Methylovirgula sp. 4M-Z18: one gene and its partner. The protein of the gene in region 2 binds, or shares a complex with, the protein of the main gene of each other region. Links are inferred from orthologs where the notes say so. Each region holds a gene or a part of one and is shown on either strand. Other genes may lie near its edges.

Region 1 (6,108 bases), 2.4 Mb from region 2 along the record:
GTTTGCGGGCGGGACGTTTGCGGTCCCTGGGGCCGGCAATCTTAAGAAGCGCATTGGCCCCGCCACCGCCCTTGGGTCGATGCAAAGCAAATCATTTGATTGCATTAACTTGTAATTGCACAAATCCCCATGTCCTCGACTCATTGCCGCCGTTGACCTCGCCTGAATGTGCAAACAACTTTTTCCACATGTTGGATTGGCGAAGAGCCAGAGCATCTTGCTTGGCCTGCTCTTTTGTCGGAATTGAAAGCAGGTTTGTTCGGAACGGCTCTCGCTCCTGACAATATTTGATAATGTCATCATACCGGAAGTTAAATGGCACGCCGGCAAGAACCCAGCCACTAGCGAGGAGGAAAAATGATGAGCCCGATTGAGCGTAGGGAAAATATGGCAGTTGAGCTAGATCGCCCATTGATCCAGGTAAAAATAAAGGTCCGCCCTCATGCTCGTGAGTGGCATAACAAAACGTGAATTTGTTCCCTGGCCATAGAATCGGTCCGAGTTCGAGATCCTTCTCATTTTCCGGTTTGCGCAATTCGGCGATGGCGGCCGTTTCGCCGATCGAGACGTAATGATTGACGCGCATTGCCAGCGAAGCAGGATCTTCGGCAAAGCTGGCCGTTGCAAAGCAGAGGCAGAGGAGAAGTGGTGCTAGAAGACTTTTCATGATGTTGCGATTGTTCCGCGCCGTAGGTCGCGAGCAGCTTATGGCGCGCTACGCTCGAAGGGAAGGGAACTGAATCTGTGCCGCCCTTGGACCGCGAGCGTCCCGCTCGCCGGGAAAGGGAAGCTGATTTTAGAGAGATGGGCGTCAACGTTGATCCAGGCCTTTAGCACGGCGATTGCGCGCCATTTGCGGGCGGGACGCCCGCGGTCCCAGGCAGCGCATTGACCGCGCCGCTCCCCTCGGCTTATGTGACGACCGCATGACCGACCGCCGCAAACTCCTCTTTCTCGTCAGCGAAGACTGGTTTTTCATTTCGCATTTTCTTGTCACCGCGCAAGCCGCAATCCATGCCGGCTTCGATGTGAGGGTGGCGCTGCGTGTGAAGGACGAGGCGCGCGTCAAAACCATTGAAGACGCAGGCGTCAAGCTCATTCGCATCAACCATGTGCGCGGTTTCGGCTCACCACTCGCCATGCTCGGCGATATCGGCAATTACGCCCGCGTCATTCGCGGCGTGGCACCGGACGTGCTGCATCTCGTGTCCCTGCGCATTGTGCTGTTCGGCGCAGTGGCCGGCATTCTCGCGGGGGCGCGCAAGCGGCTGCACGCGGTGACGGGCCTTGGTGTGATGGGCGCGAGCACCAGCGCGAAAGCGAAGATCGCGCGCCGGGTCATCGGCTTTTTGCTGCGCTACCCGCTCAACGGCCGGAACGTGCGCCTCGTGTTCGAAAATGCCGACGATCCGATCAGCCTGGGGCTCAACCCCAACGATCCGCGCCATGTGACCGTCGGCGGTGCCGGCGTCGATCCGGATGCCTGGGCGGTTGCGCCCTTGCCGCCGGGGCGGCCGCTCAAGCTCGCGCTGGTCGCGCGTATGGTGGAATCGAAAGGCGTGATCGAGGCGGTCGAGGCGGTCCAAGCCGCGCGGCGGCAGGGCGCCGACGTGACGCTCGATCTTTATGGCGATCCCGATCCGGAAAATCCGCGCAGCATTACCGAAGCGACCTTGCGGCAATGGTCGCAACATGACGGCATCGCGTGGCATGGCCGCACGTTGGATATTGCCCGGGTCTGGCGCGACCATCACATCGCACTGGTGCCGTCGCGCGGCGGCGAGGGGCTGCCGCGTTCGCTGCTGGAGGCTGCGGCGTCGGGACGCGCCATTCTCACGACCTCCACGCCGGGCTGCGATACATATGTGCGCGACGGCATCGAGGGATTGATCGTACCGCCAGCCGATGTGCCGGCGCTGACAAAGGCCATTTTGCGCTTTTGCGCCGATCCGACGCTGGTCACCGCCTGCGCGCAGGCGGCGCGGGCGCGCTTGAATGACGGCTTCACCACGGCGGCGGTGACGGCGAAGTTCGTCGCCGTCTATCAAGAGCTCGCGCGCAGCCGATGATCGCAGACGCCCGCGACTTCATTCTCACCCACACGCGCCCATTGTGTATGCCGCACGCGCCCGAGATCACGTTGCATCTTGCGGACGAGGCGACCGAACTGTGGCTGAAGACCGAAGAAGAACTCGGCGAAATGGGTCTGCCACCGCCGTTTTGGGCCTTCGCTTGGGCAGGCGGCCAGGCGTTGGCGCGCTACATTCTCGATTCGCCGCAAGTGGTTGCCGGCAAGCGCGTGCTCGATTTTGCCTCGGGCTCAGGCCTTGTCGGCATTGCTTGTGCGCTCAGCGGCGCGGCGAAAGTCGAGGCGAGCGAGATCGATTCCTTCGCGCTCGCTGCCATTCCGCTCAATGCGGAACTGAATGGCGTGACGCTTTTTCCACGCACCGGCGACATCATCGGCGAAAGCGGCGATTGGGATGTGGTGCTCGCGGGCGATGTATCCTACGAGCGGGACATGGCGAAGCGCGTGACGGATTGGCTGTTCGCCTTGCGGGCGCAAGGCAAGACCGTTCTGATCGGCGATCCGGGCCGCGCCTATCTCGATCGCGAACGGCTCACTGCCGTCGCCGAATATCAGGTGCCGGTGACGCGGGCGCTCGAAGACAGCGAAATCAAGCGCTCGTGTGTTTGGCAGTTTAAGTGAACGTGGGCGGCGAGTTCAGGCCGATGCTGCGGGCCTTCATCGACTTTGCCCGCGCCGAGCACCTGGCCGCTTTATCGACGCGCGCTCGCCGCTAAGCCTCGCAGCGCGGCGCCAGTGAGCTTGCACCCAGCCCAATCGTCCTTCATCTCGGCGCCGAGCTGTTTGTAAAAATCGATCGCCGGCGTGTTCCATGTCAGCACCGACCAATCGAGACGCACAAGGTCTTCGGCGACGCAGCGCGCGGCGAGATGCGCGAGCAGGGCACGGCCAAGGCCGAGGCCGCGGTGCGATTGCCCGACATAGAGATCTTCGAGATAGATGCCGTGCTGCCCGCCGAAGGTCGTGTAATTGTAATACCAGATCGCGATCCCCGCAGGTGCGCCGTTCCATTCGGCAAGATCGCAAAACACCTTCGGCTGCAGGCAGAACAACGCGTCAGCGAGCTTTTCTTCGCTCACCGTGAACGTGTCCAGGAGCTTCTCGTATTCCGCCAAATCATGCAGGAAACGCCAGATGTGCGGCGCGTCCGCGCGCGCCGCGGGGCGAATGTGCAGCGACATGAAAGCGCTTTACACGCGCATCGGCATGAGCACGTAAAGGGCCGCTGCGCCGTCGCGGTCCTGCACCAGGGTCGGCGAACCCGCATCGGCGAGCTTCAAAAGCGCCGTATCGCTATCAAGCTGCGCCGCAATGTCGAGCAGGTAGCGCGCGTTGAAGCCGATATCGATCGGCGCGGCGTCGTAATCGACTTCCAATTCTTCCGTCGCCGAACCGCTGTCCGGATTGGTGACGGACAAGGTCAGGCGGCCATCGGCGAGCGAGAGTTTCACCGCGCGGCCGCGCTCCGAGGAGATGGTGGACACACGGTCGACCGCCTGCGCGAATGTGTCGCGCTCGACGACCAAGCGCTTATCGTTGTTGGCCGGAATGACGCGGCCGTAATCCGGGAACGTGCCGTCGATCAGCTTGGAGGTCAGCACGACGCCGGCGAAGGTGAACCGCGCCTTGGTGGTGGACATTTCCACCGTGATGTCGTCGCCGCTGCTTTCGATCAATTTCAGCACTTCGGCCACGCATTTGCGCGGAATGATCACGCCGGCCATGCCGACCGAACCGGCTGGGGCCGGAATTTCCACGCGCGCCAGGCGGTGGCCGTCGGTCGCGACCGCGCGCAACATGGCGTGGCCGCCGACATCCGTCGTATGCATGTAAATGCCGTTGAGGTAATAACGCGTCTCTTCGGTGGAAATGGCGAACTGGGTCTTTTCGATCAGCTTTTTCAGATCGCCCGCCGCCAGGACGAATTTGTGGCTGAGGTCATCCGCCGACAGGTCGGGAAAATCGCTTTCGGGCAGGCTTTGCAATTGGAAGCGCGAGCGGCCCGAACGGAGGGTCAATTGGCCGGATTCGCCGGTCGTCTCCAACGAAACCTGCGCGCCGTCCGGCAATTTGCGCACGATGTCATAGAGCACATGAGCCGGCAAAGTGGTGCCGCCGGGCTGGGTCACATCGGCGCCGAGGGTTTCGGTCACTTCCAGATCGAGGTCGGTGGCCTTGAGCGTCAGCGACTGACCCTTGGCCTGCAACAGCACGTTGGACAGGATCGGGATCGTGTTGCGCCGCTCGACGACGCGGTGGACATGGCCGAGCGATTTGAGCAGGGCCGCGCGTTCGAGGGTCACGAGCATAGGCAAATCCAATTCAACTCAAGGAGATAGATACTTGGGGGCGGAGACTTTTGCCTGTCTTGCGCAAAATCGCAAGAGGAAGCATGTGGATCGGCAGGCATCTGCCGCAATTTCCCCAATTTTTGGGTGCTCAACCCTTTACGGCCCCTTAATGGGCCGTGGCCTAAAATAAGTGCTATTATTTTGGGCAGAATTTGTAACGGGCGGGCATGTTTGATTTTCTGAAGGATGGCGTCTCGGCGGACGACCGGATCGCCGGCGCGCCCAAGCGCAAACGCAGCCCCGACGACGATCCGCCAAAACGGCCGAAAAAGCCGAAAAAAACGGTGCGGATGGCCCGGACGAAGCGCTCGCTCGCCCGGCGGCTGGCCTATTGGTGCGTCGTGCTCGGCGTCTGGGGCATCATCGGCCTCGCCGGGCTCATCACCTATTATGCCGGCCAATTGCCGCCCATCGACCAGCTCGAAGTGCCCAAGCGCCCGCCCAATATCGCCATCGTGGCGGAGGACGGCAGCCTGCTCGCCAATCGCGGCGATACGGGCGGCGCCGCGATCCATATCGCCGATTTGCCGCCCTATCTGCCCAAAGCCTTCGTCGCGATCGAAGACCGGCGCTTTTACCACCATTTCGGTATCGACCCGCTCGGCATCGCCCGAGCCGTTCTCTCGGACGTCATCCTGCGCCGCCACGTGCAAGGGGGCTCGACCCTGACCCAGCAGCTCGCCAAGAACCTGTTCCTGACCCAGGAGCGCACCTTGTCGCGCAAGATCCAGGAGGCGATCCTCGCCGTCTGGTTGGAGCATAAATACACCAAGGATCAGATCCTCGAGCTCTATCTCAACCGTGTCTATTTCGGTTCCGGCGCTTACGGCGTCGAGGCGGCGGCGGAGAAATATTACGGCAAGCATGCGAGCCAGGTGACACTCTCGGAAGCCGCCGTGCTCGCCGGCCTGATGAAATCGCCCTCGAAACTCGCCCCCAACCACAACCAGGATGCGGCCAATGCGCGCGCCAGGGACGTGATCTATGCCATGGAAAAAGAGGGCTTCATCACCGACGCCATGGCGAAGCTTGCCACCGCCCATCCGGCGCAGGTGGCGAAGGAAAACAATTCTTCCTCGATGAATTATGTCGCCGATTACGTGATGGACGTGCTCGACGACACGGTTGGCGCGATCGACCAGGACATCGTCGTCACCACGACGATCGATCCGAATTTGCAGAATGTCGGTGAAAAGGCGCTGACCGACGTGCTCGACAAGAAGGGCGGCAAATTCAACGTGAGCCAAGGGGCGCTCGTCGCCATGAATCCGAGCGGCGCGATCAAGACGATGATCGGCGGGCGCAATTATGCCGACAGCCAATTCAACCGCGCCGTTTCGGCCAAGCGTCAGCCCGGCTCCTCCTTCAAGCCGTTCGTCTATCTGGCCGCGATCGAGCGCGGCCTGACGCCGGATACGGTGCGCGAGGATGCGCCGCTGAACGTGAAGGGCTGGCAGCCGGAAAATTACACCAAACGCTATGCCGGTCCTGTCACGCTCACCCGGGCGCTGTCGCAATCACTCAACACGGTGGCCGTGCGGCTCGGGCTCGAAGTCGGCGCCAAGGCGATCGCGGCGACGGCGCACAAGCTCGGCATCACCTCCGACCTCGACCTCAATGCGTCGCTCGCGCTGGGCACGTCGGAGGTCTCGCCGCTCGAAATGGTGA
Region 2 (6,218 bases):
CAAAAGAAAATGGGTCATCAGCGAGCTTAAGCTGACGACTCTCCCAAAAGAAAAGGAAGTGAAGTGTTCTGTTGACTGGGGAACATAGTGCTTTGGGGAAGCCATACATTCCAAGCCGGCCTCACCACGCTATTGCTGATGTTGTGTGTCAATATAGTGTGTAAGTGGGTGCTTAAGTCTGCGTTAAAAAGAAAAAGGGGTCACCAGTCGGCTGAAACTGGCGACCCCCGGGGTTCGTCAGGAAAAGGGTTACAAGAAATGCCTCGCAGTTCGGAATGACGCACGGAGAATAGTCTTGTATTCCAAGACGCACACAATATGGCACGGTCGCCTAATTGTGTCAACAATGTGGTTTGAATGCGTCTTTGCGGTGTTGAAAGCGGGGCAAAAAAAGGCCATCGGCGAAGCTCAAATGCCGACAGCGTCTAAAGAAAATGAGGAGGAAAATTTGTCGTCCAAGGTAAGATGAAGCGGGACGTGGTAGGCGGAAGCGGGAGAAGCCCAGCCGACTCATGGTTGGCTAGCCGCATTTCGCAGCGCTGATCACAGCGCATCGACGAGCATTCTGCCGACTTCGAACATGTCCCCTTCATTACCCGAGGCCACAGAAGCCCGAATGGCATCGCCAAGGGTGTGAGGCGTTCCTCGATAGCGCCGCAGCGTGACGGCGTAGGCGCGCGTCGTGAGATGCCCGCCCAGGATCACTGCACCACCCTCATTGCGTGGTCCCTGGAGTTTTCCGGAAATCAAACCGTGCTGATAAAGACAGGTGAGTGTCGCCGAGGATTTTTTGAAGGCGTCATCGAAGTTCGGGTCAACGCGGCTCGGCTTGATCCTATGGGTTTGCTCGACGCCCAAGTCGACCGTTCGCGGCTGCGCGTGTAACAGCGCCGCGAAGACCCGTAAAACCTGAATATCCAAATTGCTCAGAATATCCAAATCGTTCATAGGTGCCCCCATTTTTCAGGGAGTTAACTCCAAACAGATTAAATTAGCGTTCTTCGCGGTTCAGACTGCTTCCGCATTTTTGAAGAAGGCGGCTTCGACAGTAGACACAAACTGACCACAATGTTAACACTATCACAGATGCGCGGGGTGTCAAACTTTTCTGCGTGCTCAGGCGCTCAATGCTGACATCAAACCCATTGGTGGCATCGTCGCCGAGCGAAAAAAGGGTTATGAGGGACGCTGATGCCTCCCTAAAGAAAAGGGCTTAAGTAATGGCCCCGGAACATAGGCGGACAGGGAGGGGGCTTGCGCATTCCGAAGCAATGGCATTGTCTTATTGATTGTATTTTGTGTCAACCTGGTGTGGATTTTGGTCGCATGAGGTCTCGACGCTCTTTATCATCAATGATGCCGCCTAGGGCGAATGTCCGCCACAACTCCGCGGGGGGGAGGCGCGATACTTCGAAACGCAACTTTTTGGTTGCGTATATCATATGTCCAGCCTATAGAGACGCGCAACCAGGAGGTTGCTTATGTCCAATTCGATCGAAACGCAAATCGACCTTGCCGCGCCTCAATCCCGGGTCTGGCGCGCCTTGACCGATTATAGAGAATTCGGTGCCTGGTTCCGGGTGCGGCTCGACGGTCCCTTCGTCGCCGGGCAGGCGACGTCCGGAAACATCACCTATCCCGGCTACGAGCACCTGCGCTTTGAGGTGAAGGTGCGCGCCATCGAGCCGGAGGCCCATTTCTCGTTTCATTGGCATCCTTACGCGGTCGACCCGGCCAAGGATTATTCCGCCGAAGTGCCGACGTTGGTCGAGTTCACCCTTGAAAAGTCGGCCAGGGGCACATTGCTGCGCGTGGTTGAATCGGGTTTCGACAAATTGCCCCCCGACCGGCGCGCCGAGGCGTTCCGCATGAACGAGGGCGGTTGGGCCATCCAGATGGAGAACATCGCCAAATACCTTGAGGCCTGACATGGGCGCGCTCAACCATGCCGATGTGTTTGCCGCGCTGGGCGATCCCGTCCGCCTGTCGGTGATCAATAGGCTGAGTCGGAGCGAGCCACTCTCGATCACCCGGCTGACCGAAGGCACCGACCGGACCCGGCAGGCGATGACCAAACACCTGCGCGTGCTGGAGAATGCCGGCCTCGTGCGCTCGATCCGCGAGGGGCGGGAGAGCCGGTTCGCGTTGCAAACTGAGACTATTGCCGACGCGCGCCAATATCTCGACGAGGTATCGCGGCAATGGGAGGAGGCGCTGATGCGGCTGCAAGCCTTCGTCGAAGACGGGCGGGAGATGTGAAGCCTAGTCCCGCCCCAGCGTTTGACCGTCAGTCAGGTCTTCGAAGGCGCGGATGACGGCGGCCATGTCCTCCTCGCCAAACCCGAGCGATTGCGTTCTCCCATAGAGCCTGTAGCACGCATCGATCAGCGGCGAGGCGATCCCGGCGCGGTGCGCCGCTTCGACAACAAAGCGATTATTCTTCAACACGTCGTCGATCGAGGCCTGCCGGGCGAAATCCCGCGTGACGAGCTTGGCGAGCTTGACGCGCGAGACATCGCTCGCCATCGGTCCAGCGTTCAGAACCGACATGAAGAGGTCGAGGTTAAGCCCCTGTTGCTGCGCAAAATGTGCCGCCTCGGCGAGCCCGGTGACCATGGTGATAAGAAACAGATTGACCGCCAGTTTCATCATCAGCGCGCCCGGCACCGCGCCGCAGACAAAGGTTTCCCGGCACATCGGCGCGAGCAGCGGCCGGATCGCTGCGATCTCATCGGCCTCGCCGGCGAGCATCGCCACGAGTTGGCCCGCCTCCGCCGGTTTGCGCGAGCCGGAGACCGGCGCCTCCACATAGGCGCCGCCGGCAGCGCGGATGTCGCCGCCGAGGGCCTTCGCATAGTCGGGTGGCACCGTCGCCATGTTGACCAAAGTGCGCCCCGCGACCAGTTGCGCGAATTTCGGCGTGCCACGGCAAAGGACCGTGTCGATCACCGCTTCGGTGGCCAGCATGAGGATGACGATCTCGCATTGCGCGAAGACATCATTGCTCGTTGCCGCGATCTGCGTGCCTGCCTCGGCCAAGATCCGGCTCTTCGCCGGCGTCCGATTCCAGACCAGCAGGTGCGTTCCCGCTTTTGCAAGGTTGAGGGCCATCGGTTCGCCCATCGAGCCGAGGCCGACAAAACCAATGGGAGCCGGAAGGGCCATTGCTGCGTTTCTTTCCATTTTCGAATTGCGTCACGAACCATTTTTTCTGGGGCCAGCCCCATGAAAAACAATGCCTTTGACGATCGCGCCATCGCCGAATTTTTCGCGCAATTTGTTGACGGCGCTTTCCGTCGCCTTTTCGCGCGCAACATTGGTATCGACCAGATCGCCTTGGTCGGCCAAGGCCGGATCGCCGAGATCCGACAGACCGATCCCGATCAGCCGAAAGCGCGTCGCGCCGGTCTCCAAAGCGAGCAGCGCGTCGCCGGCTTCGAAAATCCGCCCCGCAAGTTGGGTCGGGTGGGGCAGGGTGCGTGCGCGGGTGCGGAGCTTGAAATCGGCAGTCTTCAGTTTCAGCGTCACGGTGCGCCCGGAGAAGCCTTGCGCGCGCAGGCGCTTGGCGACGCGTTCGCTGAGCTGGAACAGGATGCGGCGCAGTTCCTGCCCATCCGAAATGTCTTCGAAGAAGGTCGTCTCGGCGGAGACGCTTTTCGTCTCGCGTTCGGGCGAAACGCGGCGCTTGTCGATGCCGCGCGCGAGCCGGTAGAGGCGGCCGCCTTCGCTGCCGTAGCGGCGGAACAAGTCGGTTTCATTGAAGGGAAGTAGGTCAGCGATCGTGCGAATGCCGTCCTTGCCCAGGCGCTCCTGCATGGCACGCCCCACACCCCAAATGAGGCCGACCGGCTGCGCCGCGAGAAAGCCGGGGGCCTCCGCGCGGCCGATCACGGCAAAGCCGCGTGGCTTATCGATGTCGCTGGCGATCTTGGCGAGGAACTTGCAGTCGCTCAAGCCGATCGAAATCGAAATCCCGATATTCGCCTCGACGTGCTTGGCAAACCGGGCCAGGGTCACGGCGGGACTGCCATGGTGCAGCTTTTCCGTCCCAGACAGGTCGAGGAAAGCCTCGTCGATGGAGAGCGGCTCCACGAGCGGCGTCAGGTCCAGCATCAGGCGCCGCACCTCGCGGCCGACGCGGGCGTATTTCGCCATGTCGGGCGGAATGACGATGGCCTGCGGGCAGGCCTGCAGCGCCTTGAACATCGGCATGGCCGAGCGCACGCCATAGGTACGGGCGATGTAGCAGCAGGTCGACACGACCCCGCGTTTGCCGCCGCCGACGATCACGGGCTTGTCGCGTAAGCCCGGGTTGTCCCGCTTCTCGATCGTCGCGTAAAAGGCGTCGCAATCGATATGGGCGATGGTGAGCTGGTCGCGTTCGGGGTGGGAGAGCAGGCGCGGCGAACCGCAATTGGGGCAGCGCGTCAGGCTCGCCGCGCGCGAATCCGTGAGGCAATCCCGGCATAGAAATAAATGTGAGGGATCAGCCGCGCCCATTCATGTCGAATCCCAGTGGGCCGGTCCGGCCAGAACCTGCCGCGCCCGGTCCAGCGCCGCGAGGCTGGTGTGCAATGCGGCGGCGCAGGCTTCGCCCAAGGCCTGGTCGGCGGTGACATGGTCGAGAACGGCGGCCAGGAAACCGGGCTGCCGCGCGACCTGCCGCAGGTTTGCCAGGTCGAGCCCGGCGAGCGTGGCAAAGCGCCCAAGCTGCTCGGGATCGCCCGCCAGAAAGCTCAGCGCCGCGATGGCTAGGTTCTCGGCTGCCTCGCGGCGGGCGCTCTCACTGCTGGCCTGTTTGCTTTTCATCATTGAGCCTCATCGCGCCCCCAAGCTATCCTGGCCGCTTGCCAAAATTGGCAGGATCTTAATACCTCTCGGGCAGGGTGCAATCTGCCGAGTGGCGGCGGTGCGCAAGCGCGGATGGATGAGATGGCGAAAAAGGTGCTGATCGTCGAGGACAATGAGCTGAACATGAAGCTGTTCAACGATCTTCTCGAAGCGCACAAATACGAGACGATCCAGACCCGCGACGGCCGCGAAGTGCTCGATATCGTGCGCAGCAACCGGCCGGACCTCATTCTCATGGACATTCAGCTTCCCGAAGTTTCCGGCCTCGAGGTCACGCGCTGGCTGAAGGCCGATGCCAATTTGCGCAGCATTCCAGTCGTCGCGATTACCGCTTTCGCGATGAAGGGGGACGAGGAGAAGATTCGCGAGGGCGGGTGCGAGGCCTATCTGTCGAAGCCGATCTCCGTGGTGAAGTTCCTAGAAACCGTCCGCAACTATATCGGCGAGGCGTAAAGAGCTGCGCTCCGGCAGGGGTGAACCGCTCCGGAAGCGCGCAGGCGCGCGGTAAAACATTGATATATAATACGAATACGCTCTATTAGTTTGATTTCAATTTTTTTTTGCCCAGAGGGCTTCTCGACCGTGCAGGCTCGCGCAAGACCGCTCCGGCTCGCGCCGCAAGAGACGCCTTTTTCATCTTTTCAAACATCGTTTATGTTTTGTTCTATCTCAAGGAGACGCGCTTGTCTACGAGATTTTCGGGAGGATTTTCCCGGCGGTGATTCTCCGCGCAAGCGGCGGCCCGATGCAGCCGCGGCTTAACCGCCAGGCGCATAGCGCAGCAACGTGACGCCTTGCGTCAGACTCTCTGTTCCAAGCGGCTTCAAAGTCAGTGCCAGTCCGGATTGGAAATAGGGCGTGCCGCCGCCGAGGAGGACCGGGTGCACGTAGAGCCGGTATTCGTCGATGAGGCCGGATCGCGCGAGATGCGCGGCCAGGTTGGCGCCGGCGACGGTGATCTCGCCGGAGATGTCCGCTTTGAGATCCGCCACCATTTTCACCACATCGCCGGTCACCAGCCGGGCATTTGGTCCTACCTCCCGCAGCGTCGTGGAGAATACGATCTTCGGCGTCTCGCGCCAGGCATGGGCGAAATCCCTTTCCACCGCTGTCACGCCTGTCTCGCGCTCGGGGCTATCCCAGAAGCGCATTGTCTCGTACATCCTGCGGCCGCAGAGCGCGATGGCTGTGCGTTTCATCATGTCGTTGAATTGCCAGTGCAACGCTTCCTCCGGCACGGGGAGGGCGATTGCACCGTCCGGCCCGGCGATATAGCCGTCCAGAGACGTCAGCATGGAATAGATGATCCTGGCCATTGCAGCCTCCGTTCGGTCTGACAAAAACAAACAACAGATCGCGTCATGCAA

The links.
Region 1: the proteins of V9T28_RS10645 (region 2) and dnaN are in contact, whole or in part, in a solved structure (PDB 1OK7), measured with the Escherichia coli proteins. The link is inferred for Methylovirgula sp. 4M-Z18 from one-to-one orthologs.

Annotation. Positions count from the first base shown.
Region 1 is NZ_CP149574.1:4,691,017-4,697,124, reverse strand. The notes cover bases 2,340-5,144. They hold dnaN (DNA polymerase III subunit beta), read right to left. Parts: upstream 4,399-5,144; coding sequence 3,280-4,398; downstream 2,340-3,279. Other genes in these bases: V9T28_RS21710 (transglycosylase domain-containing protein), read left to right, coding at 4,608-5,144; V9T28_RS21720 (GNAT family N-acetyltransferase), read right to left, coding at 2,782-3,270; V9T28_RS21725 (class I SAM-dependent methyltransferase), read left to right, coding at 2,340-2,710. Outside these bases: V9T28_RS21735 (hypothetical protein), read right to left, coding at 92-667; V9T28_RS21730 (glycosyltransferase family 4 protein), read left to right, coding at 927-2,069; more of V9T28_RS21725, read left to right, coding at 2,066-2,339; more of V9T28_RS21710, read left to right, coding at 5,145-6,108. UniProt on the Escherichia coli protein: Confers DNA tethering and processivity to DNA polymerases and other proteins. Acts as a clamp, forming a ring around DNA (a reaction catalyzed by the clamp-loading complex) which diffuses in an ATP-independent manner freely and bidirectionally along dsDNA.
Region 2 is NZ_CP149574.1:2,291,151-2,297,368, reverse strand. What follows is about bases 2,349-5,263. They hold V9T28_RS10645 (DNA polymerase IV), read right to left. Parts: upstream 4,501-5,263; coding sequence 3,196-4,500; downstream 2,349-3,195. Other genes in these bases: V9T28_RS10635 (response regulator), read left to right, coding at 4,933-5,263; V9T28_RS10640 (DUF3572 domain-containing protein), read right to left, coding at 4,501-4,809; V9T28_RS10650 (NAD(P)-dependent oxidoreductase), read right to left, coding at 2,349-3,165. Also shown: V9T28_RS10665 (hypothetical protein), read right to left, coding at 544-948; V9T28_RS10660 (SRPBCC family protein), read left to right, coding at 1,482-1,928; V9T28_RS10655 (ArsR/SmtB family transcription factor), read left to right, coding at 1,930-2,259; more of V9T28_RS10650, read right to left, coding at 2,263-2,348; more of V9T28_RS10635, read left to right, coding at 5,264-5,304; V9T28_RS10630 (dihydrofolate reductase family protein), read right to left, coding at 5,610-6,167. UniProt on the Escherichia coli protein: Poorly processive, error-prone DNA polymerase involved in translesion repair and untargeted mutagenesis. Copies undamaged DNA at stalled replication forks, which arise in vivo from mismatched or misaligned primer ends.